DNA from 3 places in the Ruegeria sp. CH5 genome. Region 2 is predicted to be linked to each of the others. Evidence: riboswitches for the same ligand, from Rfam matches in the RefSeq annotation. Region 2 holds a riboswitch; each other region holds the start of a gene.

Region 1 (9,994 bases), on a different contig from region 2:
TAGACGATGCGCCGGTTGATATCGTAGCTGTCCAATTTGTAAGGCCCAGATCCAACGGCGACTTCCAGGCGCGGCTCGTCGAGACGGCGGGACGGGTCTGCCTCGAACCACGCTTTCGAGAATACGGGCGTCGCGCCGACGGTTTCGATCCGGCTGCGGGCCGTCAATTCGGGATTGAACGTGAACTTGACCGTGTGCGTATCCAGCGCCTCGGCGCCGGTCACCATCCGCCCGACGGCCTGCGCATATGACGGCAGGCCCTGTTCGATGAACAGGCGGTGGCTGTAGACCACATCCTCGGCGGTGACGGGCGTGCCATCCCAGAACGTCGCTTCGGGGCGCAGGTGGAAAATGACCCAGTTGCGGTCGGCGTCATACTCCAGGCTCTCAGCCAATACGCCGTAGTACTGGCCGACACTGTCATCGGTGCTGTCCATCAGCCGATCGTATTGCAGTGTCGTCAACGCTCCGGGGCGACCTTTGCGTGAATATGGATTCAGGGAATCAAACGTGCCCGATGCGGCCAATGACAGCTCGCCGCCCTTGGGTGCATCCGGGTTGGCATAGTTCAAGTGCGTGTAGTCGGCGGGGTAGTCGAGATTGCCGAAGTACGAGTAGCCATGGCTGCGAATGATCTGGTCCTCGTCGGCCCGGACTGGCCCCGCCTGCCCCAGAACCAACGCCGCCGAAATGCCCAATGCCGCGACCCAATGACGAAAACCTTGTTCGCGCGCGCCAGGCAGATGGGAAATCATACGGGTCATCCTTCGATGTTGTCTTCTGTCCATGTCCTTGTGGGCAAGCTAAAAGCCCAGCACTGACACTTGCAAGTTTAGAATGCGTGAGCGCTTTGTGAAGTTTTGCTCAGACAAAAAAAGCCGCTGCACATGGCAGCGGCTTTCGCTTTTCGGTGACTGGGTGGGCAGATCAGCCGCCAATCGTCTGCAGGTACGCGATCAGGTCTGCGCGTTCCTGAGCCTTTTTGAGACCGGCAAAGCTCATCGAAGTGCCTTGGATATAGCCTTTGGGGTTTGCAATGAACGCATCCAGCTCTTCCGGGGTCCAGTTGCCGCCATGCGACTGCATCGCCGCCGAGTAGCCGAAGCCCGCAGCCGCCGCCACAGGGCGGTCCACGACGCCATACAGGTAGGGACCGGTGCCATTGGCGCCTTCTTCCAGCTTGTGGCAAGCCGAACACTTGCGGAAAACCTTCGCGCCCTTTTCCGGGTCAGCTGCGGCCAGCAGATCGGCAAAGACCACTTCTTCGCCGTCAGCGCTTTCGCCCGAGCTTTCGGTTTCAATAACATAGGCGGCTTCGCCGTGCCCGCCGACATGGTAGAGAACATCGCCCCCCCATTTTGCCAGGAGGAGTACAAGGAAGGCACCGAACAGGCCGGCTGCGGCCTTGGTAACTGTCATCGTGTCGAACATTGATCGCGTGTCCATTTCAGCTGTCTTCGGGGTGTCTAAGGCTTCCCCTTGCAAGAGGCAAGGTATAGACACCGCGACGAAACGCCCAATTCTGGAACTTGTTGCACGGAATCGACCAAATGACCAAACGCATCGCCTTTCAGGGGGAACCCGGCGCCTACAGTCACGAAGCCTGTCGCAATGCGCGTCCGGATATGGAGGCGCTGCCCTGCCGAACATTCGAGGACGTGATCGAATCGGTGCGCTCGGGCGAGGCGGATCTGGCCATGCTGCCGGTCGAGAACAGCACCTATGGACGAGTGGCCGATATCCACCGCCTGCTCCCGCACAGCGGGCTGCACATCGTGGACGAGGCCTTTGTGCGGGTTCACATCAACTTGCTGGGCGTGCCGGGCGCAAAACTCGAAGATATCACCGAAGCCCATTCGCATCTGGTGCTGTTGCCGCAATGCGCAAACTTCCTGAAGGCCCACGGCATCCGCGGGCGCGTCAGCCCTGACAACGCCCGCGCGGCGCGCGAGGTCTCGGAAGCGGGTGAGAAACATTCGGCGGCCCTGGCCAGCGAACTTGCTGGCGAAATCTATGGCCTTGAACTGCTGGCGCGCCACATCGAAGACAGCGACGACAACACGACCCGCTTTCTGGTGATGTCGCGAGAGGACGACCGCCGCCGCCGTGGCGAGCACGGGATGATCACCAGCTTCGTGTTCCAGGTCCGGAACATTCCGGCGGCGCTGTACAAGGCCATGGGCGGTTTTGCCACCAACGGCATCAACATGACCAAGCTGGAAAGCTACATGGTTGATGGCTCGTTCACGGCGACTCAGTTCTACGCCGACATCGTCGGCCACCCGGAGGACCGCAACGTGCAACTCGCGATGGATGAACTGCAGCATTTCACCACGAATGTGGAAGTTCTGGGCGTGTACCCCGCTGCTCGACCACGCGGTTAGTCTGCTCCCACGCGCAAGCAGCTGGGGACTGTTCACCGCCAGTCAAACGCCGGCTCTCAAGCCCCGTGCAGATAGCGTTCTTCCATTTCGCGCGCAAAATCGCTCAGTCGCATCTGGAACTGGCGCCGGAATCTGGCCTTGCCCAGCTTCAACGACTGCAGAAGCAGACGCGCAGGCAAGGTCTTGGCAGCCAGTGACATCTCGATGCTCAGCCGCGTCTGCTTTTGCGACAGCGACAGAAGATCAATCGTGGTCAGGCCGTTCATCCCCTTGCTGGTCGATCGAAACCGCATGGCTGTGGGGCGATCGAACTCGGCCACCTCGATCGCGACGTGGCGTGGCTTGCCACGGATCATGATATCGGCTTCCCAGCACGACCCGACCCAGTGGCCCGGCATTTCGACAGTGCGTCGAACCTCGACACCGCGGCGCATCGCCATGCGCTCGAACCGTTCGAAGTCCGCGACCATGGCGAACACCGCATCGATCGGCGCCTGGATATCTTCGCGTGCTGAAACCTGCATGTCGGCCTTTTCTGCTCAGTCAGGGTGTCAGTGTTTCGTCAGTCCAGCGTATCTGCAAGCCAGTTACGCAAAAGAAAATGCGCGATTGCCCCCTTTCGCGCCGGCAGAAGCTTGGGGTGCTCGCCTGCAAAAGCCTGCATCATCTCGGACTTGGAGACCCACATCGCGTCCTCGATCTCGACCGGGTCGATCGTGATCTCGCGGGACAGCGCCTGCGCTGCACACCCGAACATCAGCGACGACGGAAATGGCCAGGGTTGACTTGCCAGATAGCTGACGGGTCCGACCGGAACGCCGGCCTCCTCCATGACTTCGCGTCGCACGGCGGCCTCAAGGGTTTCACCCGGTTCGACGAAACCGGCCAGCAGTGAATACATACCGTCGGGCCACCCCGGAGATCTGCCCATCAGGACAGAATCACCATGCGTGACCAACATGATCACCACCGGATCGGTGCGTGGAAAGTGCTGCCCGCCACAGGCCGGGCACAGCCGTTGCCACCCGGCCTGTGAAATGTTGGTCGGGTTGCCGCAGCGCGCGCAAAACCTGTGCGTCTCGTGCCAGCCGATCACGGCCTTGGCGGTGGCTGCCAATTCGGCGTCCCGGGCCGACAGCCGGGTCATGATCCGACGAAGCTCGGCGAACACGTGGCCCACGGGCAGCCCCGGATGCTGCTGTTCGGTTCGATCCACGAACGCTCCAACGCCCGACAGGTCCAACCCGTCGGCAGACCAATTCGAAATGTCCATTGCAAACAGCGGCGCATCCGCATCACTGCGCCCCAGCAAGATCGGTTGGTCGATCGCCCCGCCGGGTCCGTTCGTAACCAGATCGTGGTCCATCGGAACCAAGGCCAACTGGTCCAACGCTTCGCCCATGACCAGCGGTTTGCCCCGCCACATCAGGACGCACCGCGCCGTGGTATCGGACCGTGCTTCCTCCAAAGCTCTGGCATCGGTACGGATCTGCGCCGCCCGGTCCAGTCCAGAGCCGCCAAATGTCACGCTTTCCGCCCGTTTCATGCCTGTCCCTTTGGAATTTGCATAAGGGCTGCCACGACTTGGGCACTGGTGCAATGGGAATTCACACTCGCAAAAAGCATCGTTGTCGCAAAGGACGCATGGAAGCCCTGACGATTACCTGTATTCTACCTTTCAGTGAAAACGTATGCTCAACAGCACCTAAAAGAAGAAAATTGGCTCTGAAATCCTCCCTGCTTCAGGCACATCCCCACTTGAAAACCGCGCACATCCGGATTCTTGCAACGACCGATCTGCACATGAATCTGACCAGTTTCGACTATTATGCTGACCGGCCGGAACCAGGTGTGGGCTTCACCCGAACCGCCAGCCTGATCCGCTCTGCACGTCAAGAGGCGGAAGAGGCAAATGCAACTGTCCTGCTGTTCGACAACGGCGATTCCCTTCAGGGGACACTTCTGGGTGACTGGGCGGTCGAACAGACCGACGCGACCCACCCTTTGATGTCCGCCTTTGGGCGCTTGGGCTACGACGCAATTGCGCTGGGGAACCACGATTTCGGCTTTGGCTTGCCGGCTCTGGGCCGGATCGTTTCTCGGGCAACTTGCCCGGTTTTGTGCAGCAACATGCAGTGTCTGACCGGGGTCGCGCCCTGGCAGAAACAGGCCATCCTGACCCGTCATGTCCACATCAACGGCCAAAGCACTCCTGTCCGAATTGGCGTGTTCTCGATCCTGCCGCCGCAGACGGTGAAGTGGGAAGCACCACAATTGGAAGGCCAGGTTGCAGCCGAGGATGCTGTCGCCACGGCGCGCCGGATGGCCGAGAAATTGCGTCGTCAGGGCTGTGACCTGATTATGGCCCTTGCACATTCAGGGATGGGCGAGCCCGACGCCGCGCCGATGTCGGAAAATGTGGTCGCACAGCTTTCTGCTCTGGACGGTATTGATGCAATCGTGGCCGGACACACGCACCTGACACTGCCCGACCCAAGCGATGGTAACCCGCAGCAGGCCAGACCCGTGGTCATGCCCGGATCAGCGGGGTCGCATTTGGGGGTGATCGACCTCACGCTTGCTATGAACGCCGCGGGAGAAGCGAGAATTGCTGGTCACAGCGCGCATCTGCGCGCGATCTGCCCGGGCAGGGCTGAAGCCGGAGATTGGGTCGTTCCTGAAGACCCTGAGATGGTCGAACTTTTTGCCGCAGCCCACAAAGCGACCCGCAAAGCCGCTGCCCAGCCGGTGGGCCGGATCAATCGTCCTTTGCATAGCTATTTCACCTTCTGCGGGGTGGATCAGGGGCTGAACTTGGTCGCCGCAGCCCAGGCGGCAGCCCTGCGACCGGTTCTGGCCGGGACGGCCTTTGAGACTCTGCCAGTTCTGTCCGCAGCCGCACCTTCGAAATTCGGAGGCCGGGCCGGCCCAAGACACTACACCGAAGTCCCGGCTGGCGATGTCACCGTACGGCATGTCTCGGACTTGCATGTGTTCCCGAACCAATTGGCCGCCATGCTGCTGGATGGCCGCCAGATCGCCGATTGGCTGGAGATGTCGGCTGCCCAATTCTCGCAACTTGGCGATAGCGACGAGCAGGTTCTGATCAACCCCGAGGGCACCGGGCACAATTTCGACGTGCTGCATGGGGTGACCTACAGGTTCGATCTGACGCAGCCCGCGCGATATGATTTGGGCGGCCAGTCGATCGACACGTCCCATTCCCGCCTGCGCGATCTTGCCTATCAGGGTCGCCCCGTCGATCCGGATGAACAATTCGTCGTTGCATCAAACAGCTACCGAGCCAATGGCGGCGGCAACTTTCCCGTCCCAGACCCGTCCCGCCTGATCCCGGTGCCGCCGCTGAGCCTTCAGGGTATCTTGCGCGACTACCTGGCGGGACGATTGGGTCCGGATCCGTTGGAAAACACCGCCCAAAGCTTTTCCTTTGTTCCGCAGGCGGGCTGGTCCGTGATTCTGAAAACCGGACCAAGCGCTGCGAACTACCTGCACGAGCTGGACCACTTTGCAGCCACCACCGACGGGCAGGACGCGCGCGGGTTTCTTCGGATACGCCTGTCTTTGTGACGGGTTGCCAAGCGGCTGCGTGATGCCTATATCGGCGGTCGAGAGGTTGGCGCGGGCAAGCGCCTCGCCAACCTGGTCAGGTCCGGAAGGAAGCAGCCACAACGAGCCCCGCTTGGGTCGATGTCCAACCTCTCACTTGACGCCGCGCCGCGTATTCGGCCGGGTCAATCCAACCTCTGCATTTCGTCGTTGTTCCTGAAAACCGCGCTTACGGGCGGGTCAGGCGATCAATCGCGGCCAAACGGCACTGCTGCGGCGGGCGAAGGCGCCGATATGACCGATTTCGGACAGTCCGAAATCCTTGGGCTCCAACAAGTGCCGACGGGCGGTCGGACCATAGAGTTCAGCCAGCCGCCAGACGGCGGGCGGTGGCACTGTCTGGTCATCCTCAAACGCAATGATATCCGCCGTGGCGTTCGCCCGGCTCCAATCCGCCTGGGGAAGCGTGTCACCAAGTTCGGGCAGATAGCTGGTGGGCGATGTACACCACTTGCGCCATTGCCAATAGACGCCAGCCGGCAAGTCGGCTCCGAATCCCAGTAGTTTCCCTGGCAGGTACCCCAGGAGACGCACCAGAGGTGGCACATGGCCATACCAGAACAGAGTCGCCAAGCCCTTGTAGGGCCACGGGTGATCAGCCACCGTCACCAAACCTGCGCACACACAGATCATCCGGTCGATCTGTTCGATTTCCGGTTGCAGCGGAGCCAGCATTCCACCGACCGAATGCCCGATCACCCACAGTTTTGCCTGCGGGTAGCGACGGCGCATCTCGGCACGCGCTGCGGGCATGTCGATCAGCGCCCAGTCCGCCATCGTGGCCTTCGAGTCCTTCAGCCGCCCGGTCAGCGAATGCTCGAAATCCCGGTAATCATATGTCAGGCAAGCCATACCGCGCTCGGCGGCCAGCCAGCGAGCAAAGTGCTGATAGTAGTCACGTGGCACTCCTGTTGCGCCGTTCAGCACAACAACGGTTTGCGGCTCGACCGCCGGAGTGTAAAGCCGCGCCGCCAGCTGGGTCTGGCCCGACGGAAACTTAAAGTCTCCCACGTCAACCGCGTGCTGCGAATCCAACATCTTTGCCTCCAAACACTCTGGACCGATCGGTCTAATGCTTTGTGTCTGGACCAATTGGTCTAGGCCTGTCAATATTTGGCCTGCATGACCCAACGTCCACCAAACACCAAAGATCGCCTGATCGTGACTGCCGCCCAACTGTTCCAGCGCTCGGGCTATAACGGTGTCGGTCTGGCGGAATTGCTGGCCGAAGCGCAGGCCCCCAAGGGTTCGCTTTATCACCATTTTCCAAAGGGCAAGCCGGATCTGGCCCTGGCGGCGGCCAGTTGGGCCTCGGACGGGATGTTGAGCATGATCGCTGCGGCATTCAACGAGGCCGCCGATTTTCGCGACGGGGTCACCACCCTGTGCCACAAAATCGCGAAGCTGTTCGACACCTCGGCCCAATGGGAGACCTGCCCCATCGCCGCCACCCTGTTCGAAAGCCCCGACAACCGCGCGTTTCGGGAACATGCCGACCGTCTGTATGAAAGCTGGATCATCGAAGTTCGAAACCACGCCGCGCGGTTTGAAGTTTCCGACCCTGAAAATGCTGCGGACACCCTGTTCATCGTAATGCAGGGCGGCTGGCAATTGGCCCGTGCCCGCAGGGATTCGAATGTACTGCGCAGACTGCCTGATCTGTTCCCTTGGGACTCACTCCGGCAACCGGGCTGAAACCGTCTTGACTCGATCCCGGATACACCGCTAGCGATGAGGGGATGGTTCCCGGGCCGTTTCGGTCCGGGATGAAAAGGGAACACGGTGCGGTCCAACCCGGAACTCCGGAGCGGACCAAGGCCGCGACTGCCCCCGCAACTGTAGGCGGAGAGCGATGCCTAAATACCACTGACCGCAAGGTTGGGAAGGTTGGCAAAGCAAAGACCCGCAAGTCAGGAGACCTGCCATCAAACGTGAAACCGAAACTCGGACGGGGTGTCCGGGCAGGGTCTGGCCTTGAAACCGGCGTCTGTCCAAATCCACCTCGCCCAGCGCGCGGAGGGCGCAACATGATTTGGAAGACCGATACCCATGAATTCGCGGCAACCATCTGCCAGCGCACCGGAAAGACCTGCCCGGCATTGGCGCGCATGGCACGGGCCATCGCGCAGGCAATGGCGACGGCGCAGGCCGCTACATCCCCCGACTTCCAAGTGGAAGGCAGTAGCGAACTGGCCCATTGCGAACATGGCTGCACGGCGCGGTTCGATGCACGTCCCGAACGGATCCGCGTGTATTGCGGAGCGGCCGCCGACACCCCGTCCGACTGCCTTGATACCTACGCCGACATGCTGTTTGACGACCAGAGCGACGCCCTGCCTGCGCAGGTCATCAGTGATCGACCCTGTGCGATGCTGCAGGCCACGGCGATCATGCCCGCGGTCAGGGCCGAGCGCGAGTTCCGCGCAACCGCCTGAATGTCAGGTCGCCAGAGCCTCGCGCGCCGGGGCGATGGCCCAGTCCATCTGAGCATCGGTTTCGACCGCGCAGGGACGTACGGCCCGCAGGCGTTTCAGGGCCTGTTCCGGCTGCTCGCCGCTTTCGATCATCAAGCGCAGAACAACCATGCCAGACCGCCCGCAACCGCCCCGGCAGTGGACCAGTACGCGCCCGCCGCCCGACAGCGCATGGCGGGCGGCGGCGCTGACTTCGGGCCATCGGCCGGATATCTCGGTCGACGGCGCCGAGAAGTCGGCGACCGGCAGATGTGCCCACCGACAGGCGCGCCGATGGATGTCACAACCCAATTCGCCTGCACCCACAGAAACCAGTTCGGCAAGGGTAGTCATCGAAATTACCAGCCCCGGCGCCCAGGCTGAAATCAGGTCCAGGTCTCCCTCATAGTCGCCGCCACCGCCGGGAACCGAGGTCAGGGCCAGCGTTCCGCCGCCCACCTGCAATGCATGAACCACAAGATTTGTCATCAGACGTTCCCCCCGAAACTGGCTGATTGAACTTGATCCGCGCAGTATGCCTCACACCGCGCGCTCGCCAAAGCGAAAAACCTGCACCGGTGCTGTGGACGCGGGGCACCTGGAACTCTACCCTGCATCGTCAGTACGAATCCGTCAGAGCAGACATGACCACACAGTCCAGCCCCGCCTATCAGGTTCTCGCCCGAAAATACCGCCCGGAAACCTTTGCCGACCTGGTCGGTCAGGATGCCATGGTGCGCACGCTGAAAAACGCGTTCGAGGCGGACCGGATCGCGCAGGCCTTCATCATGACCGGCATCCGCGGCACCGGCAAGACGACCACGGCCCGGATCATCGCCAAGGGCATGAACTGCATCGGACCCGACGGCAATGGCGGCCCAACGACCGAACCCTGCGGCCAGTGCGAGCATTGCGTGGCCATCATGGAAGGTCGCCATGTGGACGTGCTGGAAATGGACGCCGCCAGCCGCACCGGCGTGAACGACATCCGAGAGATCATCGACAGCGTGCGCTATCGCGCCGCCAGCGCGCGTTACAAGATCTACATCATCGACGAAGTCCACATGCTGTCGACCAGCGCCTTCAACGCGCTGTTGAAAACGCTGGAGGAACCGCCCGAGCATGTGAAATTCATCTTCGCCACGACCGAGATCCGCAAGGTTCCGGTGACCGTGCTGTCGCGCTGCCAACGGTTCGACCTGCGCCGGATCGAGCCCGAAGTGATGATCGGCCTGCTGCGCAAGATCGCCACCGCCGAGGGCGCGGAAATCTCGGATGACGCGCTGGCACTGATCACCCGCGCCGCCGAAGGCTCGGCCCGGGATGCGACCTCGCTGCTGGATCAGGCAATCAGCCATGGTGCCGGCGAAACCACCGCCGACCAGGTGCGCGCGATGCTGGGACTGGCCGACCGGGGCCGCGTGCTGGACCTGATGGACATGATCCTGCGCGGCGATGCGGCCGGGGCCCTGACCGAACTGGGCGCGCAATATGCCGAGGGCGCCGACCCGCTGGCGGTGTTGCGCGATC
Region 2 (9,994 bases):
AGGAATGCGAACCCGAGCGTCTGATCCTGTTCGCCCGCGCCGTGTCACGCCCAGACGAGGCGATCTGCATCGCGACCCTGGCCGAGGCAACGCCCGACATGGCCGACATGCAGACGGTGGTGATCGTCGGCTCATCCCTGACCCGCGTCATCGAGCGGCCCATCGGCCCCATCGTCTATACGCCAAGGTCCACGCCGGAATGAGCCAGCCAGTCCAGAACCTGCGGCACGCTTGTCAACTCGACCCGGCGGGGCAGCCTGGGCCGGTCGATCATCAGCACCGGGATGTCCAACGCTCGCGCGGCGTCCAGCTTGGCGCGCGCGCCGGTGCCGCCGGCGTTCTTGGACACCACCAGTTCGGTCCGGTGCCGGCGCATCAGCGCCGTATCGTCTTCAACCGTAAAAGGCCCGCGCGACACGACCACGTCGCAATCGGCGAAGGGCAGCGGGCCGGGCTCATCGACCAGCCGCAGAAGATAGTGGTGCTGGGGCTGCGCCGCAAAATCCTCAAGATGCATGCGCCCCACCGCAAGGAACACCCGACGCGGCGGACCGGCCAGCGCGTCGACGGCGCTGGCGATGTCGGGCACGTGTTGCCACCGGTCGCCGGGCACGGCTGTCCATTCTGCGCGGGTCAGCGCGGCCAACGGCGTCTGCGTCTGTTGGCAGGCAGCGATGGCATTGCGGCTCATCTGCGCGGCAAAGGGATGGGTGGCGTCGATCACATGGGTCACGCCGGTGTCTCGGATGTAACCCGCCAAACCCTCGGCCCCGCCAAAGCCACCCACGCGCGTCGGCAGCGGTTGCGGCCGCGGGTTGTCGACCCGGCCCGCATAGGAATAGGTTGCCGCCACACCCAAATCCGCCACGGCGCGGGCCAATGCGTTGGCCTCGGTCGTGCCGCCAAGGATCAGGAGGTTGGGCATGTCTGAAACTCCGTGGCTGACCATTCTGGGCCTGGGCGAGGATGGACTGGATGGCCTCTCGGCCGCAAGCCGTCAAGAGCTGGAGCGCGCCGAGGTCATCATGGGCCCGCCGCGGCACCTGTCGCTGGTTCCCGAAACCGGAGCCGAACGCATCGAATGGCCGGTGCCGTTCGCCGACGGGCTACCCATCCTGCAAGGGCTGAAGGGCCAGCGCACGGTGGTTCTGGCCTCGGGTGATCCGTTCTGGTTTGGCGCCGGGTCGGTGATCGCGCGCAATTTCGCCCCCGAAGACTGGGTGGCACGGCCGGGGCAGTCGACCTTCTCGCTGGCGGCGGCGCGGTTGGGCTGGCCGTTGGAAGGCACTGCCACCTTCGGCCTGCACGCCGCCCCCCTGACCCGCCTGCGTCCGCATCTGTCACGCGGCATGCGCGCCATCGTCCTGCTGCGCGACGGGGCCGCTGTGGCCGAGCTGGCCCGCTATCTGACCGAGACCGGGTTCGGCGAAACGACCCTGCACGTGATGGAGGCCCTCGGCGGCCCTCGGGAACGCGCGCGCAGCATGTCCCTGACCGAAGCCCTGCTGGACTCGTTCGAGCATCCGGTCTGCGTGGCGCTTGAGGTTGCGGGCGACGGGCCTGCGCTGCCGTTGGCCTCGGGCAAACCCGACGAGATTTTCGAAACCGATGGGCAGATCACCAAACGGCCGGTGCGTGCGTTGACCCTGTCGGCGCTGGCGCCCGCGCGGGGCGAGCATCTGTGGGACGTCGGCGGCGGCAGCGGATCGATCGGCATCGAGTGGCTGATGTGCGACCCGTCCCTTACTGCCACAACGATCGAGCCGCGCGCCGACCGCGCCGCGCGCATCCGCGCCAATGCCGACGCGCTGGGACAAGATCGGTTGCAGGTCATCCATGGCCGGGCGCCCGACGCGCTGGACGGACTGCCCTTGCCTGACGTGGTGTTCATCGGCGGTGGGCTGAGCGACGCGCTACTGGACTGGCTTGCGGCCAACCTGCCCTCGGGCATCCGTCTGGTTGCCAACGCCGTGACGCTGGAAAGCGAAGCGGTGCTGAGCCATTGGCACGCCAAGCTGGGCGGCGACCTGCTGCGGATCGAGCTGGCGCAGGCCGGCGACCTAGGCCCCCGGCGCGGTTGGAAATCGGCCTATCCGGTCGTGCAGTGGAGTGTGACCCTATGATCGTGGCCGGGCTTGGGTTTTCGTCCACCGCGACCTGCGCCAGCCTGCGAGCCGCGTTCGACCGCGCCACTGCCGGGCAGGCGGTGGACGCGCTGGCCACCGCCGCCGACAAGGCCGGCCACCCGGCGCTGGCCGAATTTGCCGCCGCCTGCGCCCTGCCCCTGCATTTCACGGAACCGGCCGATCTGGCCGGGCAACGCACGCTCACCTGCTCGCCCCGCAGCCGCGCCACCCATGGCACCGGCAGCGTGGCCGAAGCTTCCGCCCTTGCCGCCGCCGGACCGGGCGCGCGGCTGCTTTCACCCCGACAGATCTCGGACGACCGGCTTGCCACCTGCGCGGTCGCCATCGGAGGACAGACATGACCGTTCATTTCATCGGCGCCGGACCGGGCGCCGCCGACCTTCTGACCCTGCGCGGACGCGACATCATCGCCGCTTGCCCCGTGTGCCTGTATGCCGGGTCGCTTGTGCCCGAAGAGATCCTGGCCCACTGCCCCGAAGGCGCGCGCATCGTGAACACCGCGCCGATGGATCTGGATCAGATCATGGCCGAAATCAAAACCGCCCATGACGCCGGGCAGGACGTGGCCCGCCTACATTCGGGCGACCTGTCGGTCTGGTCGGCGATGGGCGAACAGATCCGGCGCCTGAAACAGATGGGCATTCCAGTCAGTGTGACGCCCGGCGTTCCGTCCTTTGCCGCCGCCGCAGCCGCGTTGGGCACCGAGCTGACCCTGCCCGGGCTGGCGCAATCGGTGGTGCTGACTCGGACCCCGGGGCGCGCCTCGTCCATGCCCGTGGGCGAGACGCTGGAAAACTTCGCCCGCACCGGCGCCACGTTGACCATCCACCTGTCGATCGGCAATCTGGACAAGGTCGTGTCTGACCTGACCCCCGCCTATGGCGCCGACTGCCCCGTGGCCGTGGTGTACCGCGCCAGCTGGCCGGACGAGCGGATCATCCGCGCCACGCTGGGCACGTTGAAGGACTCGCTGGACGAGAGCATCTCGCGCACCGCGCTGATCCTGGTCGGGCCGGCGCTGGCCGGCGAAGGCTTCGACGAAAGCTGTCTGTATTCCAAAACCTATGACCGTCGCTATCGCCCGCAAAGCGCCGACAGCCCGTGGTCGAGTTGGAGTCAGGGCGATGACTAACCCGCCCGGACTGCTGATCTCGGCCCCATCCTCGGGGACCGGCAAGACCACGGTGATGCTAGGCCTGCTGCGCGCTCTGGCCGAGGACGGGCTGACCGTGCAGCCCTTCAAGAGCGGTCCCGACTATATCGACCCGGCCTTTCACCGGGCGGCGGCGGGGCGGGCCTCGTTCAACCTGGACAGTTGGGCGATGGGCGCGCCGTTGCTGGGCGCGATTGCGGCGCAGGCCAAAGGTGCCGACATCGTGGTGGCCGAAGGGTCGATGGGCCTGTTCGACGGTGTCGCCAAGCCGGGCGAGCAGGGCCACGGGTCCAGCGCCGAGACCGCGCTGCGCATGGGCTGGCCGGTGGTTCTGGTGCTGGATGTGGGCGGTCAGGCGCAATCGGCCGCCGCTACGGCGCTGGGGTTCCGGATGTACAACCCCGACCTGCCCTTTGCCGGCGTGATTCTGAACCGCTGCGCCAGCCCGCGCCACGAACGCCTGACCCGTCTGGGGATGGAGCGCGCGGGCCTGCCGGTTCTGGGCGTTTTGCCCCGGCGCGGCGACCTGACCCTGCCCGAGCGGCATCTTGGCTTGATCCAGGCGGTCGAGCACCCCGATCTGGAAAGCGCAATTGCCGGCTACGCGGCCTTTCTGCGCGCGCATGTGGATCTGGAGGCGATCAAGCGGGCGGCCTCCTCGGGCCCCGCGGGGTCGTCGTCGGCCGCGCTGCCGCGCCCTCCGGCGCAACGGATCGCACTGGCCCGGGACGCGGCGTTTTCCTTTACCTATCCGCATCTTCTGGAAGGCTGGCGCGCGGCCGGAGCCGAGATTCTGCCGTTTTCTCCGCTGGCGGACGAGGCGCCGGCCCCGGACGCCGATCTGGTCTGGTTGCCCGGCGGGTACCCCGAACTGCACGCCGGAACCCTGGCTGCAGCAGAGCGGTTCTTGACCGGCTTGCGCAAACATGCCGAAACGCGGCCCGTACATGGCGAATGCGGTGGCTACATGGCCTTGGGCCAAGGGCTGATCGACAAGGACGGCACCCGCCACCGGATGGCCGGGCTGCTGGGCCTGGTCACCTCGTACGAGAAGCGCAAGTTCAACTTGGGCTATCGCCGAGCCGAGTTGCTGGCCGACATGCCCGGCTTTTCTGCCGGGACCGCGCTGCGGGGGCACGAGTTCCACTATTCCTCGATCATCGAGCAGCCCGACGCGCCCTTGGCGCGGGTTTTTGACGCCGAAGGCGCCGAAGGTCCGCAGACCGGATCGCGCCGCGAACATGTCACCGGTACGTTCTTCCATCTGATCGCAGAGGCCAGCGCATGAGCGGTTTCGTTTCCTTCATCGGGTCCGGCCCCGGCGACCCGGAGCTGTTGACCCTCAAGGCCGTGGACCGGCTGCAAAAGGCCGATGCGGTACTGTTCGACGATCTCAGCAGCGGGCCGATCCTGAGCCATGCGCGCAAGGAGGCCGACCTTGTGGGCGTGGGCAAGCGCGCCGGGCGGCCCTCGCCCAAGCAGGACCATGTCAGCCGCCTGCTGGTCGAGTACGCCCAGACCGGCCAGCGGATCGTGCGGCTGAAATCGGGCGATGGCGGCCTGTTCGGACGGCTAGAGGAGGAACTGGTGGCCCTGCGCGCTGCCGGCATCGCCTACGAGATCATTCCGGGCATCCCCTCAGCCATTGCCGCGGCTGCCGCGGCAGGCATCCCGCTGACCCGGCGGCTGACCGCGCGGCGCGTGCAGTTCGTCACCGGCCACGATGTCAGCGGGAAGCTTCCCGAGGACTTGAACCTGCCCGCGCTGGCCGACCCGGGTGCGACGACGGTGGTGTTCATGGGCAAGCGCACCTTTCCACTGCTAGCCGGCGCGCTGCACGCGCATGGGCTGCCGCTGGATACCCCCGCGCTGATGGCCGAGTCGGTCTCGACGCCTGAGCAGTCGCTGCACCGGTCCACCGTCGGTGCCTTGGCCGAGCGCCTGGGTTCCGAGATCGGCACCGCGCCAGCGCTGATCCTTTATGGTCCGCTGGCGGAGTTCGACGATGATTGATCTGGTCTTGATCGGGATCGGCACCGGCAACCCGGACCACGTGACCTTTCAGGGCGCGAAGGCGATCCGCGCGGCCGATCTGATCCTGATCCCGCGCAAGGGCGCCAACAAGGCCGATCTGGCCGGCGTGCGCGAGGAAATCATCCGCAAGGTCACCGACACACCGCCCCAAATCGCCTATTTCGACATCCCCGAGCGCCGGTCGCAGGATGGCTACCTGCGCGGCGTGGATGAATGGCACGACGCAATCGCCCTGCGCTGGCAGGAAGCGATGGCCCGGCACCCCGACGCGCGCACGGTCGCCCTGCTGATCTGGGGCGACCCGTCGCTCTATGACAGCTCGCTGCGAATCGCGGCGCGGCTGGACCCGCAGCCGAACACGACGGTGATCCCCGGCATCACGGCGCTGCAGGCGCTGACGGCGGCCCATGCCATGCCAATCAATGAGATCGGCGCGCCCTATCTGGTCACCACCGGCCGGCGCATCCGCGACGAGGGCTGGCCCAGCGACGCCGATACGGTTGCGGTGATGCTGGATGGCGAATGTTCGTTCCAGACGCTGGACATGGCCGATTTTGACATCTGGTGGGGGGCTTACGTGGGCATGCCCGAGCAGGTCCTGATCAAAGGTCCGCTGGCGGATGTGGCCGACAAGATTTTGCGCACCCGCGCCGAGGCCCGCGGCCGGCACGGGTGGATCATGGATATCTATGTTCTGAAAAAGCGCGGGAATTGACGCGAAAGGTCGCAAATGGCGATTGCGCCAAAGCGGCATTCACGTCTAAATGGACGGGTCTGGTCCTGCCGGAGACATCCGGATGCTAAGAGGGAATTTGGTGCGGCCTGCGCGCAGGTCAAATCCAAAGCCGCCCCCGCGACTGTAAGCGGTGAGCCCTGTTCAACCAGCCACTCCCGATCCGTTCGGGGGGAAGGCGAACAGAGGCGCTGACCCGCAAGCCAGGAGACCTGCCAGGCGAACAATGAAACACCGGCCGTCGGGTGCGGCGGCACAGGAGGACAGAAAATGACGACACAAACGCAAACCGCATCAACGGCACGCGCTGGCATTCTTTCGACAGTGTTCGCGGCAGCTCTGGGCCTGGGGATCATCACCCTGGCCGGTCACGTTCAGGCATCGGCGCTGCATGACGCCGCGCATGACGTGCGCCACGCAACCGGCTTCCCCTGCCACTAAACCAATGTTCAGTCGCATTCTGACCAGCGCGTTGTTCGCTGGTGCTGCAGCCGGGTTGATCGTCGCCCTGCTGCAGTTGGTATTCGTGCAACCCGTGTTGCTGCATGCTGAACTCTATGAATCCGGAGAGCTGGTGCATTTCGGAGCCGAAGCCGTCTCGGCCCATCCCGAACTGCCGGGCATGTTCTCGGACCTGACCCGCGACGGGCTGAGCGTGGTGTTCACCATGCTGACCTATACCGGCTATGCGCTGGTTCTGGTCGCCCTGATGTCGCTGGCCGAGGCGCAAGGCCACCCGGTTGACGGGCGCACGGGCGTGCTATGGGGGCTTGCCGGTTTCATCGCCTTTCACCTGGCGCCGGGCTTCACCCTGGCCCCCGAGGTTCCGGGTGTTGCCGCAGCCGACGTGTTCGCGCGGCAGATCTGGTGGTGGGCAACCGTCGCGGCTGCTGGTGTGGCCATGTGGCTGATCGCCTTTGGTGGCAACATCGTCAGCTATCTGGTTGCGGCCGTGCTGTTGATGGCCCCGCACCTGATCGGCGCGCCGGAACCCGACGTGTTCACCGGGCCGGTTCCGACCGAGATCGGGGCCCTGTTCGCAGCACGCGCCTTTGGCGTCGGCCTTGTGGCCTGGGTGCTGCTGGGTTCGTTTGCCGGGTATTTCTGGCAAAGCGAGGGCAAGCGCGTCGAAGCCGCGGCCTGATCCCCGAAATCCCACGACCCGCCGGCGCCCAACCGGCGGGTCATTTGCTTTTCAAGGAAACATGATGACACGCTCGCTTGCTCTTTTCGCGATCGGTCTGGTCTTTGGTGGGGGTGCCGGGTTCGTGCTGGCCGCGGCCAACGGCGTCACCTTCGATGGCCACGACCATTCCGACCCCGCCCAACATGGCGGCCATCACGCCGAGGCCATGGCCCATGACCACAGCGCCGCCATCAACCTGCCCGCCGGACCGGACGCGCCGGGGCTGGAGATCGCCGTCTCCCCCGACCCGATGGCGGGTTGGAACCTGCATGTGATGCCAAAAAACTTCCGCTTCTCGCCGGAGAACGCCTCGCTGGACAACAAGCCCGGCGAAGGCCATGCGCATGTCTATGTAAACGGCGTCAAGCTGGCCCGGCTTTATGGCAACTGGATGCACATTTCGGACCTGCCCAAGGGCGACACTACCATCGAGGTCTCGCTGAACGCCAACAGCCACAGCCCGCTGGCCGTGGATGGGGTGCCGGTCAGCGCCTCGGTCACGGTTCAGGTGGACTGAAACGCGGGGATCCGCGCCCGCAGACACAAGCGAAGCCGCCCGCACGGCCGGGCGTCTTCGATCCAGCCATTCGGGCTGTTCAGAATGGTCCGGCAGGTCGCCGCAATGTCATCGGCATCGGCAACCGGATCGATCCCCGAAAACACGTAGGACGCCAGGCTTTCCCCCTGCATCGCCACCACGGTCGGCTCATTGCAACCGCTGAAACAGGTGTGCTCGGCGATCTCGACCTGCCCGTCCACGCCCGCAGCGCGCAGGGCGTCCGATACGGCCTGACGCTCGGCCGGCAAGTCGCGCTCGCCCGCGCAGCTGCTGCAGATCAAAACACGCATGCCACTCGCCTGCCTTTTCCGTTTCACACTGTCGCTTGTGCGGGTTTCGCACCCCCGGCGCAAGCCCGCCGCCCACGATATTGTGACTGTACGCACCCGGGAATTCGGGAAGACTTGGGCCAACCACGACCTGGAGAGCCCGTGATGAAACGTCTTATGTTTTTCCTCGGCCTGCTGGCGCTGCCCGCGCTTGCTGCCGATATCGAACCGCGGCCGGGTTGGGCCGTCCACCCGACGACCAAGACCCATGACGCGCTGGTGGCCGACACGATCGCAGCGGTCAAGGCAAACGGTCTGATCGTGGTAACGCAGGCCGGGCCCACCAAGGCCGCCGCCGCGCGCGGCATCACCATTCCGGGCAATCGGGTGATCGGCGTCTTCAACAACGACTATGCGGTGCGGGTTCTGGAACAATCGGTGCCCGCGATGATCGAGGCGCCGATCCGCCTGTACGTCACGGAAAACGAGGACGGGACCGCGACGCTGTCCTACAAAACGCCCACTTTGGTCTTTGCCCCCTACACCGATGGATCCGACGCCTTGCCCGCGATTGCCGCAGAGTTGGACGCCAAATTCGCCGCCATCGCCCAGACGGCTGTCAAATAGTCACACTGACGTGATGCGGCTTGCGCCGGCCCGGAACCTCCGCAATCTGCTGCGCAACGGAACTTACGGAGCTTGTTCGATGCAGGACCTGTCCCCCCGCGCTGCGGACCTTCTGGCGCAACGGCTGTACGAGGCCGGGTGCCGCCACGCATTCGGCATGCCCGGGGGCGAGGTGTTGACCCTGGTCGATGCGCTGGAACAGGTCGGGATCACCTTTCACCTGACCAAGCACGAAAACTCGGCCGGTTTCATGGCCGAGGCGGTGCACCATCGCGATGGTGCGCCGGCGGTTCTGGTGGCGACCCTGGGTCCTGGGGCCATGAACGGCATCAATGTCGTGGCCAACGCGCTGCAGGATCGGGTACCGATGATCGTGCTGACCGGCTGCGTCGATGCCGACGAGGCGCTGACTTACACGCATCAGGTCATGGATCATGCGCAGGTCTATCGCTCGATCACCAAGGGTACGTTCACCCTGACGGCCAAGGGCGCCGACATCATCGCCGACAAGGCCGTGTCGCTGGCCACGCAGCCACGCCCCGGGCCGGTGCATATCGACGTGCCGATCTCGGTCGCCGATACACGGGTGTCGGCCGCCAAGCGCCGACGGCTGACCCGGGCCGCCCGCGTCGCGCCCGAGGGCACATGCCTGGAGAAGGCCCGCCGATGGGTCGCCGAGGCCGAGCGTCCGCTGGCGATCATCGGGCTGGACGTGCTGTATGACGACTCGCGCAGCGTGGTGCGGGCGTTTCTGGAACATTTCGGCATCCCGTTCGTCACGACCTACAAGGCCAAGGGCGTGGTGCCCGAGGATCACCCGCTGTGCCTGGGGGGCGCGGGGCTGTCGCCCTTGGCCGACACGCAGCTTGTGCCGCTGGTCGAACAGGCCGACCTGATCCTGTGCCTGGGCTATGACCCCATCGAAATGCGCCCCGGCTGGCGCGAGATCTGGGACCCGGACGAAAAACGCGTGATCGACATTTCGGCCGTGGTGAATGACCACTACATGCACCAGGCGGGGCTGAACCTGGTCGCCGATACCGGCGCCACGCTCGAGGCGATCGCCAAGGGCAACCCTGCGCGACCGACTTGGCCCCAAGGCCAACCGGCGCAGGTCAAGGCCGCATTGGCCGCGGCCTTTCCCACCGACGACGACTGGGGCCCCGCCGCCGTGATCGCCGAGGCCCGCGACACCCTGCCCCCCGAAACACTGGCCACCGCCGACAGCGGCGCGCACCGCATCCTTCTCAGCCAGATGTGGCAATGCTCCGAGGCGCGCGGCCTGA
Region 3 (9,994 bases), on a different contig from region 2:
CTTGCCCTCTTTGCAAGCGTTTCTCTCGAACTCGGAACGGTTCCCCACGTAGGGTCCTTCCGAAATATCGTAGACGGCCATTCCTGGGCTGGTGCTCCAGGTTTTTGGGCAAATGGCGATTTCGGGCGCATAGAAATCGATCTCGCAATAGGCCGTTTCTTCCTCAAGATCGCTGTTCTTGTACTCGCCCGTTGGGACTTTTTCGATCCGAATGCAGCGTTCCGTAACACCATTGGGACTATCAAATGTCGTGGCTTCTCCGCGAACATCGTCGCTCGCCCACAAGGCTGTGGGTGCAATGAGAGCCAGTGACCCCAGAAGATTGAACCTCATTTGGATAGTCCTCCCGATGTCATTTGGGGCAAATCGCGGCCTGTTGTTCGGCGGAGATCTTCAAACTGGGGTCGAAACTGAAGTTTGAGAATTTCGAGTCAATCCACTGGTCACACCCGCCCGAACATGGGGCCCCGTTTCGGGCATCATTCCAATATTTCTTGGCCCTGTCTTCCGTCCAGCCGCAAAACTGAACAAGCGCCATTGCCGACAAGGCGCCTGAGGAATGAACGCCCCACATGCAGTGCACCAGGACAGGACCCTTTCCAGGGTCCTCAATCACCTGGTGTATGGCGGCCATGACACTGCCGGGGCGGGACGATCTGGCGCTCTGATAGTCAAAGGCTCCGTTTCCACAGCTGGTGCGGCCGTATTCGGTGTTCTTGCCGAAATCCGCATAAAACCCGGCCGAAAACCCTTCATCGCACAGTGTTTCGCGCTGAGCGTTGCTCAAGCCCGTTCGACCCTTGTCGCCGCCCTTGAAGCCAGAGCGGTACAAAACGCCGCTTAGGACTGGGCGAAAGAAAGCGACGCCGTCGACGCCTCCGTCGCTGCCCCTAGAGAGCATCTGGCTGTTGCTTGGGCCACCGTTTCGACTGGTCACGTCAGAATTCGCCGCAGTTGCCAGAACACCGATGAATATGAGGTACGTCAAAAACCGCATGCGTATTCCTTTCTGTTTTCAGCCAGCGATGCTCACGCTTTTCCTGCCGGCAGTCCCGCCGAGAGGCGCGTTCACGGTAACCAGGTCAGATCGGCGGTTGGCTTGCCGCCCTGAAGCCTTAGATCGGCCACACCAGATTGATGATAAATATGACCACGAAGTAGGCCAGAAAAACTTTCCAGTTCCATTGGTGTTTGTTTTCTTCGTTGATCACGCCGGCCGATTTCAAGGCCAGGTTGGTGATGATCAAGGCGACAACGATAACTGCCGCATGTGCCAGATCGAAATGCAAGTTGAAGCTCCTTTTTGCAGATTTGGGATTGATGAATGCGTGTCAGCAGTCACCTGACGGCAGCATCGCTACGTCCGAGTATCTTCCCTCAGATGTCGTGATCCGAGCACAAGCACCGGTCTCCTTGTTGAACCAGTACGAGGTCAGCCCTTCGCTTCGGATGAGTTCAAACCCGAGACTTTGAATGCCCATTTCAGCCTGACCCGCTCTTGCGCCTTCAAATGACGACAGATCGCTGGAACTGCCCACGGTAGGAGCACTTGCTTCCACTGATCCGCCACTTTCGTCGCATCCTGCAAGCACAGAGACACTGACCGCGCCGATCGCCACTAGAGTCTTGGATTTCATCTGTTCTTCCTGATTGTTTTGGAAATGCGGTTCAGGGTTTCAGGTCGATCACCTACTCAATTCCAAAAATGACGTTGTAGTCGACGGCAGAGCTGCCGCGGTTGATGACTTCGACAACATGATCGCCGGATTGCCACAGCTGTCCGCGATACTCCTTGTCCGCAGACATCAATCCTAACAATTCAGACCCATCGGGGTTGCGAATGACGTAGTCCAAAGAGCCATTTCGCGGAGCAACGCGGACGTAAAGAAACTGTTCGTTCTTCGCGCCAAGAACGTATTGCTGCGATTCCCCTGGCGCGAGTTGACCGACGAGCTCGGCGCCGGTGGATCCGGCATCGAATTTGACGCGCTGGCTACCTGTAGACCCGGCGGCGCCGTCCATGGCTCCGCCACCATCATCCATCGCCTCGACAACCGACATCTCGCCAATGCTTCCGTCCTTGTACGCAATGCAGCGCCAAAGTGTTCCGCCGGCGTCACGCAGCATGACGAGCGTGCCGGCTTCCGAGAACTGTGAGCTTTCGATCGTGCCGGATTGACCGTCCGGACCACCGACCTGCCGCAGATGGTCGATGCACGCGTCATCGGCGTCTGACATGGCCAGCGCGGCTGTTCCGCTGATCGCAAGGGCGGGAGTTAAAAGGTTCAAAAAACTGCGTTTCATAAGCAGGTCCTCTGTCGGTCTATCCTAAGTGTTGTGTTTCCGGTGAGCAGAATCCTCACTGCGCTTCCCGCAACTGTGCCAGAAACTCGTCGCATGCCTGTGCGCTGCCGACGATCTCGTCGTTCGTTTCAATTCCTTGCAATGACGCCATCTCGGAGTTCACGCGATTGAGGATCTGATCTGCTTGTTCGGCGGTGATCAGGTTCTCGGCCTGAGCTCCCTTCAATGTGGTGCAAACACCGGCGGACAAGCCTGTCGCAACGCCGACACCCATCGCTGCCCCGCCGCCCAAGGTCATCGCTCCAACCACGCCGAGGATGAGCCCGATCACAAGCCCCAAGATCACTTTTCCCATGTTTTCCTCCCATTTTGCGGGAAAGAGTTCCGCCTTCATTCCTGGCGCAAACCACGTGCCCATCTGCATATCAAAACCAGTGCCAACAGGTTGAGCACCGGTGCAATCGCCGCGAGCCACGGTTTGGCCGACTCTGAGAAAAGGTCCACCGCAAAGACCCAAGGCAGTCCCAGCGGCAAAAGGAATACGCCGGACAACGGGTCTCGTTCCTGTCCGAACCAGCCAAATGTACCGGTCAGGAACGCAAACAACGCCAACAGGTAAAGGGAGGCAAACGCGATGATGGTTATTCTGCAAACCATGCCGGACCTCAGAGTATCAAGCCAGCGCTGCGCAGCCGATTCCGGCTACGCATCAAACGGGTCAAAGTGCGCCTTCGTCGCCGAGGAACTCGATACCAGCTGTCGCGCCATCACTGTAGGCAATACAATTCCACGGAGCCCGATCCTCTCCAACCCCAACGGTAACTTGTGTTCCAGCCTCGCTGAACGCGGATGAGAGCACGACCACTTGCGAATTGTTTGTTGTTTTGGCCACGTCTCGCAGACACGCCTGTTGGGCGGGGGTCAGTTCGGCAGGTGCGCTTGACGTGCTGGTGTCGTCACAGGCCGCAAGCAGTGCGAAACACGTCGCGCCTGAAATCATCATAACTTTGTTAATCATTTTCTTCTCCTCTTGGGTTCGCTGATGCTTGTGGAATAGGTGGTCCTTTTTGCGTGCTCACGTCTATGCGGTCCCCGGTTTTGCCGCCAATGACATAGCTGGCAGACAGATATTCTGCCGATCCCCGGGACCGTGAACAAAGCGTGCTGACGCAACGACGTCATGGGCAAAAACCGGTGCGAAGTTTCGAGGAAGGGTTCGTAAGTTAAGTCCGGGCACCGCGTCCTCCCAACGCTGAATTTCGTGAAATGCCTTCCGACCGCCAGCACTCACTCCAGCAGTCGGAAGGGCCCGACGAAACGGGCGACAGCGACAACAACGGAGGTAAAGCTAAAGTTGTGTCGAATTCGTATGTTTGAATCAATCACAGGATAAATCAATGATTTTTCCGCGCGTAAATTTTGTACGCTTGCCAACGATAGGCTTCTGCATTCAAAGAGAAGAGGCGAGGCCGCTCACGGAGGCTTGGCAGTCGGCCCGCTTGCGCCGCCGTGTTTCGGGACCTTCCGAGCTATCTTAATCCAGTTGGTCAAAACGACGTGATTCGCGGCCCGGTCTGTCGCTCAGGTGGTGCCGAAGGGTCGCCTGGATACCTCCATTACGCACCCGCCCAGAACGTCGTTGACAGTGCAACCCGACTCATGGATGAGATTTGCGCTGATGGTTCCCGATCGTTTCGGCGGTCGGGTAAAAGGGAATACGGTGCGGCGCCGTTCTGACGCCAATTCCGTGACTGCCCCCGCAACTGTAGGCGGTGTGCGACCCCCGGATGCCACTGGGCCGATAGGTCTGGGAAGGCGGGGCAAGCCATACATCGCGAGTCAGGAGACCTGCCATCATCAAACGCAACTCAACCCGGGCGGGGTGTCCCGGAAGGAGGCCAAGATGGCTTTTTCGGCTTGCGCCGCTGACATGACTGGTTCCCTTTCCGCCCCGCGATTTCGCGGAGGGCGAAGTGAGCCGACAATCAACACATCACATCACGGTTTGCCTATCTTGCCGACCCAAGGGCGCAGCCGTACGCCCCGGGCCTGACCTGATCGGACGATTGCGCGCCGCGCTGGCCGAAGACGACGGTTTGGCAGGTTTTGACGTTTCCGGTGCGGCCTGCATGGCCGGGTGCACCCGACCCTGTACCGTCGCCTATCACGCGCCGGGCAAGGCATCTTACCTGTTTGGCGGCCTGACGTCTGAAGAGACCGGGGCATTGGTGGAATTCGCCCAGCTGTACCAGCAGTTGCGCGATGGATGGTGCAGCTCGGTCGACCGCCCGGCCGGGCTTCGCCACGCGACGCTGGCCCGCATTCCAGCCGCGATGGCTGCGTCTTCGGAAAATGCGGATTGCGCCTCATGAGCGCGCCTTTGCTGTCGGTGGATGCCGTCACTTGGGCGCCGCGAAAACGAGCGCCGTTGGTGCTGCACGAGACCAGTTTTTTGCTGATGCGCGGGCAGGTCATGGGGGTTGTAGGGCCGAACGGTGCCGGCAAGACAACCCTTCTGCGGATGATCTACGGCTATCACCGTCCGTCCTCGGGCGACATTCTGGTGGACGGCGGATCCGTCAAAAGAATGGCCCGCCGGGCGCTGGCGCGTCAGGTAGCCGCCGTGCTGCAGGAGCAGCCCTCGGATTTCGCGCTGACCGTGCGCGACATCGTGGCGTTGGGGCGGGTGCCGCACCGGCTGGGCCTGTCCACGCCCGGCAGTCGTGACCACCAGATCATCGAATCCGCGCTGCACCGAATGGATCTGGACGGGTTTACCGACCGTGGGCTGGCCACTCTGTCCGGCGGCGAGCGTCAGCGTGTGATGGTCGCGCGCGCCCTTGCCCAGGAACCCCGGATTCTTGTGCTGGACGAGCCTACCAACCACCTGGACATCCGCCACCAGCTAGAGGTGTTGCGGCTGATCCGGGACCTCGATCTGACGATCGTCACCTCGCTGCACGACCTGAACTTGGCTGCCGATGTCTGCGACCGTGTTCTGGTTCTGAAGAACGGTCGACCCTGCGGCTTTGGCCCACCCCAGACAGTGCTGAGTGACAGGCTGGTCTCTGACACGTTCGAAGTCACCGCCCGGCAAGAGCAGCTCAGCCTCAGTCACAAACCTCACCTGACCTATCAACTCCCCACCCCCAACCAGAAGGAAGCTTGAAATGAAACCGACCACCCTGGCCCTGGGCCTTGCTTTGGCCGCCAACACCGCGACCGCGGAAACCACCGTGCAAAGTTGCAATCGAACCGTCACCTTTGACGAACCGCCCAAGGCGGCGGTCTCGAACGACGTGAACCTGACGGAAATGATGCTGGTGCTGGGCTTGGCCGACCGGATGGTGGGATATACCGGCATTTCCGGCTGGAAGACGTTGGACGAAGACATGCGCGCCGGAGTGCAGCAGCTGCCCGAGCTGTCGGCCAAGTATCCCAGCAAAGAGGTGCTGGTCGGCGCAGATGCCGATTTCTATTTCGCAGGCTGGAACTACGGGATGAAAGTGGGTGGCGAGGTGACGCCGGAGACGCTCGAACCCTTCGGGATCAAAGTCTACGAACTGACTGAAAGCTGCATCCATATCGGCGACAAGCCCAAAGCCAGCATGAGCGACATGTACAACGATCTTCTGAACCTCGGTCGTATCTTCGGTGTCGAAGACAGGGCGCAAAAGCTGGTCCAGGGATATAAGGCCGAACTTGCTGAGATCACATTCAGCCTGAATCCTTCGGACGAACCGCTGCGTGTCTTTGTCTATGACAGCGGCGAGGATACGCCGTTCACTGCCGGCCGCTATGCCATGCCGACCGCTCTGATCGAGGCCGCAGGCGGCGTCAACATCATGGATGATTTCGAGAAAAGCTGGGCGACCGTCACTTGGGAGGAAGTCGTCGATCGCAACCCCGAAGTTATTGTGATCGTCAATTATGGCGACGTCACCGCCGAGCAGAAGCGGGACTTCATGGTCAATAATCCTGCATTTGCAGATCTGGACGCGGTCAAGAACGATCGTTTCGTGGTTCTGGAATATGTCGAGGCCACACCCGGACCGCGCAACATCAAGGCGGTTCGGAAGCTCGCCCATGGCTTTTGGGGCCCGGCTGCCTTGGTCGGCAACTAAATGCGCGTAGTGCAGGCGCGCCGGGTACTACCGCTCTGGGCGGCGATGCTGGTGGGGCTAGTCGTGATGGTCGTTTCCTTGTCCTTTGCGATCTCGGTGGGGGCCATTTCGGTGCCCACCAAGACCGTTTGGGGAGTGTTGCTGCACGAAACCGGCCTATCCTCGGGCGAGCCGACATGGTCAAAGGGCCGCGCCGCGATTATCTGGGAAATCCGTTTTCCGCGCGCCTTGCTTGCCGTCATGGTCGGGGCCGGACTGGCGATTGTCGGGGCCACCCTCCAAGCGGTCACAAGAAACCCGCTGGCCGATCCGCACCTGCTGGGCATATCGGCCGGCGGCGCGTTTGGAGCCATTCTTGCCTTGTTGCATACCGGCTTGTTTCTGGGACTTCTCACCGTGCCGGTTATGGCGTTTCTGGGTGCCTTGGCGGCCACGCTGACGGTCCTGAGCGTTGCCCGCTGGGCCGGCGCCACAAGCGCGGATCGCCTGGTCCTGACCGGTGTGGCGGTGTCCTTCGTCATCATGGCTGGCGCCAACATTCTGATTTTCCTCGGCGACCCCAAGGCGGCTCATACGGTCGTGTTCTGGATGTTGGGCGGGTTAGGGTTGGCTCAGTGGTCATACCTGATCTACCCGCTGGCGATCCTGCTGCCATGCAGCACCTGGTTATGGCTTCAGGCCGCCAGGCTGAACGCGATGACCATCGGGGATGAGACTGCAAGCTCGCTGGGCATTGCAGTGGCGCGGTTTCGTCTTGGTGTCTTTGCAGCTGGCGCGCTGATCACCGGAGTCATGGTGGCCTTCTCGGGCATGATCGGCTTCGTCGGTCTGATGGTTCCGCATATCGTGCGGTTCCTTGTCGGCGGAGACTACCGACGCGTCGTCCCTCTGTCAGCAATTCTGGGTGGTTTGTTTCTGCTATGGGCGGATGTGGTCGCCAGAACCGCAATGGCCCCCGAGGACATCCCCGTTGGCGTGGTCACGGGTCTTTTGGGAGGGGTCTTCTTTATACTGTTGTTGAAACGCTGAGTGTTCGAGGCCCGTTGGCGGATCACCAGCCAAACGGTGCTTGAAGCTGGCGGAGCACCGGCGAAGGCGCGCAGCAAAAGTGTAGAACTTGCAAGCAAGCCCTTCACTATCTTAGCCGTATTAATGTGTAATGGCGGAGACGAAGGGATTCGAACCCTCGAGACGGTTTCCCGCCTACTCCCTTAGCAGGGGAGCGCCTTCGACCACTCGGCCACGTCTCCGCCGACGGGTATAGCCGTGCAAGCGACGGAAATACAAGGCCAATTCCTGCACCACCGGAAATTTTTGCCGGATTGGGCGAAGCCCTTGAAAACGCTTGGAATCGCTTGGGTCTGCACCCGCTTGGGCAAAGGCGTGGTCACTATGTCTTGCTGTTGGATTTTCAAGAACCATGCGTGGATTCGCGTTCTGCTTCGATTTGGTTTCGCTGTCCCAACGTCGGTTGGCCGGAGAATGTACGCGCGGCCAGAGTACGTAATCGGACACAAAAATTTGGGCGAGCCAGGTGCGGTAGGGAACTGCATCTGCAAAATGATGGGTGTCGCAAACGGCTGAACCAATTGGAGAGGTTGCCTGCCTTTGGCGTTGGAACGCGCTCTGCTGGATCACCAGTGCCAGGTGGTTTGAGTTGCAGAAACGGCCGTTTCTTTTGACTGAACTCGGCGGCTCAACTTCTCCGCTGAACAGGCATAGGAACAGAAAACTTGCCAATTACATGCCAATGGATGCATATTTGCTAAGATTTTAGTCATTTTGATTGATCCAAAAAAACAGTTTCAGAGGCTGGCCGGGCAGTGAGCGCATCCGCGCTCTACAGTAACCTTTGGGGGAAGGGCTGGCATTTTGGCTTGGTTGAAGATTGTTCTGGTTGGTTTTTTCGTTCTTTGCGTTCCTGCCCTCAGTTGGGCAAATATCGGAACCGTAATCAGCGTGAAACAGGGGGCGGACGTGACCCGTGGCGGCAAAACGCTGCCCCTGCGTAATGGGATGGAGGTGTTGTCCGGCGACTCGATCGTCACGGATGCGAATGGCGTGGTTCAGCTTGTCTTTGTGGATGACACGAAGATCGCGGTTGGTCCCAATGCGCGGATGGTTCTGGACGTGAAGATGTTGCGCGGCAACCGCAAGGCTAAAAGCTTTGCTGTCGAGGCGCTGGGTGGAAGCTTCCGGTTCATCTCGGGCAAAAGCAGGAAAGGCGCCTACTCCATCAAGACGCCGACGGCCACCATGGCGGTGCGGGGCACGGTATTTGACATGTGGATCGCGCCGGGAAACCAAAGCGCGATGCTCGTGCTGCACGGCACGGTTCAGATGTGTGGCCTCGGCGGCTCTTGCCGATCTACGGGCCGGATTTGCAGCTTGTATGCAACCAGCCAGCGTGGTGCGGTCGGGCGGCCGGTCGATCAGGCGATGTATGACAAGGCCGTGGTCAGCGGTTTTCCTTTCATTCAGTCGCAGAAAGACCTCAAACCGCCTTTGCAGGTGGATGTCGAAGGTTGCTCGGGTGAATCCCAACCTGCGCCGCGCGCGAAGTCGGACGCGCCCGAACCGCGCCGGTCCGCTCCGCCGCAGAGGCAGGTCAAGGCAGCGGTTGCCGCGCCGCCCGAACAACCGGATCCGGTCGGGCAGTTCGACAGGCCGGGCGACCGGCCCGAAACTGTAGATGATCGGCGGGATACTGGCGGCGGTGTCTTTGGGTCCGGCGGCGATGGCTAGAGCGTTGTCCATGTCGTTTCTGGCGAGCAGAGGTTGACGTGAGCGTCAGGCAGCACGAGAAGGCCGGACGGCGCCGTGCTTTTCGGCTGGTGGGCCTGGGTCTGATCCTGTTTGGTTGTCTGCTGCGGGTACTGGACCCTTATCCGGTCCGCATGTCCCGGCTGATCTATTTCGACGTGTTGCAGCGGTTGTCCCCGCGCGCCTTCGACCCCGATTTGCCGGTCCGGGTCGTCGATATCGACGAAACGTCGCTCGAGAATTGGGGCCAATGGCCCTGGCCCCGGACCCTGTTGACGCAGATGGTCGAACGTCTGGGCGAGTATGGCGCCGCTTCAATCGCTTTTGACATGTTGTTCGCCGAGCCCGATCGGTATTCACCGTCGCGGCTGCTGAGTGATCCGGCCCTGGCTGACATTCTCAGCGCCAAAAAGGAGGCCGCCCAGCTGGACAATGACATCTTGTTCGGGGCCGAGGTTTCGAACTGGCCCGTCGTGATGGGTGTGGCGGCGCGATTGACCGGAGGGGATCAGGACATTGCCCCGAAGGCCGGGATCGTGGAGATCGGCGAAAACCCGGCCGCCGGGCTGGTGTCCGTGCCCCACTGGACTCCGCTGGCGCCACCGCTGGACCGGGATGCAACCGGGATCGGCGGTGTGAATGTTTCACCTTTGGGCGGCACGGGCGTGGTGCGTCGGGTTCCGGTGTTGTGGCAGGGGCCAAGCGGTGTTCTGCCCGGACTTGGGCTGGAGGCTCTGAGGGTCGCGACGGGCGAGCCGGTGATCTTCATCGAAGGGGCTCAGGGCGAGGCCGGCATCGTGCTG

Evidence for each region. Region 2 has a riboswitch for cobalamin ahead of ACR0JC_RS05590 (CbtB domain-containing protein). Riboswitches for the same ligand answer to the same signal wherever they lie in the genome.
Region 1: linked by a shared signal. The riboswitch ahead of ACR0JC_RS12875 (hypothetical protein) and the one ahead of ACR0JC_RS05590 (CbtB domain-containing protein) in region 2 are both predicted to bind cobalamin.
Region 3: linked by a shared signal. The riboswitch ahead of ACR0JC_RS16115 (DUF1636 family protein) and the one ahead of ACR0JC_RS05590 (CbtB domain-containing protein) in region 2 are both predicted to bind cobalamin.

Annotation. Positions count from the first base shown of each region.
Region 1 covers NZ_JBQFQT010000003.1:506,303-516,296, reverse strand. Annotated here, with positions in the region: gene ACR0JC_RS12920 (extracellular solute-binding protein) at 1-755, opposite strand, end outside; gene ACR0JC_RS12915 (c-type cytochrome) at 928-1,431, opposite strand; gene ACR0JC_RS12910 (prephenate dehydratase) at 1,551-2,384, shown strand; gene ACR0JC_RS12905 (SRPBCC family protein) at 2,441-2,908, opposite strand; gene nudC (NAD(+) diphosphatase) at 2,947-3,930, opposite strand; gene ACR0JC_RS12895 (bifunctional 2',3'-cyclic-nucleotide 2'-phosphodiesterase/3'-nucleotidase) at 3,906-5,972, shown strand; RNA gene ffs (signal recognition particle sRNA small type) at 6,012-6,110, shown strand; gene ACR0JC_RS12885 (alpha/beta hydrolase family protein) at 6,192-7,049, opposite strand; gene ACR0JC_RS12880 (TetR/AcrR family transcriptional regulator) at 7,134-7,706, shown strand; cobalamin riboswitch at 7,737-7,952, shown strand; gene ACR0JC_RS12875 (hypothetical protein) at 8,039-8,446, shown strand; gene ACR0JC_RS12870 (protein-tyrosine phosphatase family protein) at 8,450-8,953, opposite strand; gene ACR0JC_RS12865 (DNA polymerase III subunit gamma/tau) at 9,109-9,994, shown strand, end outside.
Region 2 covers NZ_JBQFQT010000001.1:1,113,928-1,123,921, forward strand. Annotated here, with positions in the region: gene cobJ (precorrin-3B C(17)-methyltransferase) at 1-203, shown strand, start outside; gene ACR0JC_RS05555 (cobalt-precorrin-6A reductase) at 176-925, opposite strand; gene cbiE (precorrin-6y C5,15-methyltransferase (decarboxylating) subunit CbiE) at 924-2,123, shown strand; gene ACR0JC_RS05565 (cobalamin biosynthesis protein) at 2,120-2,488, shown strand; gene cobM (precorrin-4 C(11)-methyltransferase) at 2,485-3,279, shown strand; gene ACR0JC_RS05575 (cobyrinic acid a,c-diamide synthase CobB) at 3,272-4,588, shown strand; gene cobA (uroporphyrinogen-III C-methyltransferase) at 4,585-5,313, shown strand; gene cobF (precorrin-6A synthase (deacetylating)) at 5,306-6,049, shown strand; cobalamin riboswitch at 6,093-6,301, shown strand; gene ACR0JC_RS05590 (CbtB domain-containing protein) at 6,338-6,508, shown strand; gene ACR0JC_RS05595 (CbtA family protein) at 6,513-7,211, shown strand; gene ACR0JC_RS05600 (hypothetical protein) at 7,276-7,770, shown strand; gene ACR0JC_RS05605 (DUF1636 family protein) at 7,758-8,102, opposite strand; gene ACR0JC_RS05610 (DUF302 domain-containing protein) at 8,247-8,708, shown strand; gene ACR0JC_RS05615 (thiamine pyrophosphate-binding protein) at 8,788-9,994, shown strand, end outside.
Region 3 covers NZ_JBQFQT010000005.1:239,305-249,298, reverse strand. Annotated here, with positions in the region: gene ACR0JC_RS16155 (hypothetical protein) at 1-333, opposite strand, end outside; gene ACR0JC_RS16150 (protein-tyrosine phosphatase family protein) at 353-997, opposite strand; gene ACR0JC_RS16145 (hypothetical protein) at 1,116-1,289, opposite strand; gene ACR0JC_RS16140 (hypothetical protein) at 1,332-1,637, opposite strand; gene ACR0JC_RS16135 (hypothetical protein) at 1,690-2,304, opposite strand; gene ACR0JC_RS16130 (hypothetical protein) at 2,360-2,698, opposite strand; gene ACR0JC_RS16125 (hypothetical protein) at 2,695-2,961, opposite strand; gene ACR0JC_RS16120 (hypothetical protein) at 3,023-3,322, opposite strand; cobalamin riboswitch at 3,967-4,174, shown strand; gene ACR0JC_RS16115 (DUF1636 family protein) at 4,278-4,676, shown strand; gene ACR0JC_RS16110 (ABC transporter ATP-binding protein) at 4,673-5,473, shown strand; gene ACR0JC_RS16105 (ABC transporter substrate-binding protein) at 5,475-6,428, shown strand; gene ACR0JC_RS16100 (FecCD family ABC transporter permease) at 6,429-7,457, shown strand; tRNA gene ACR0JC_RS16095 (tRNA-Ser) at 7,589-7,678, opposite strand; gene ACR0JC_RS16090 (FecR family protein) at 8,388-9,173, shown strand; gene ACR0JC_RS16085 (CHASE2 domain-containing protein) at 9,212-9,994, shown strand, end outside.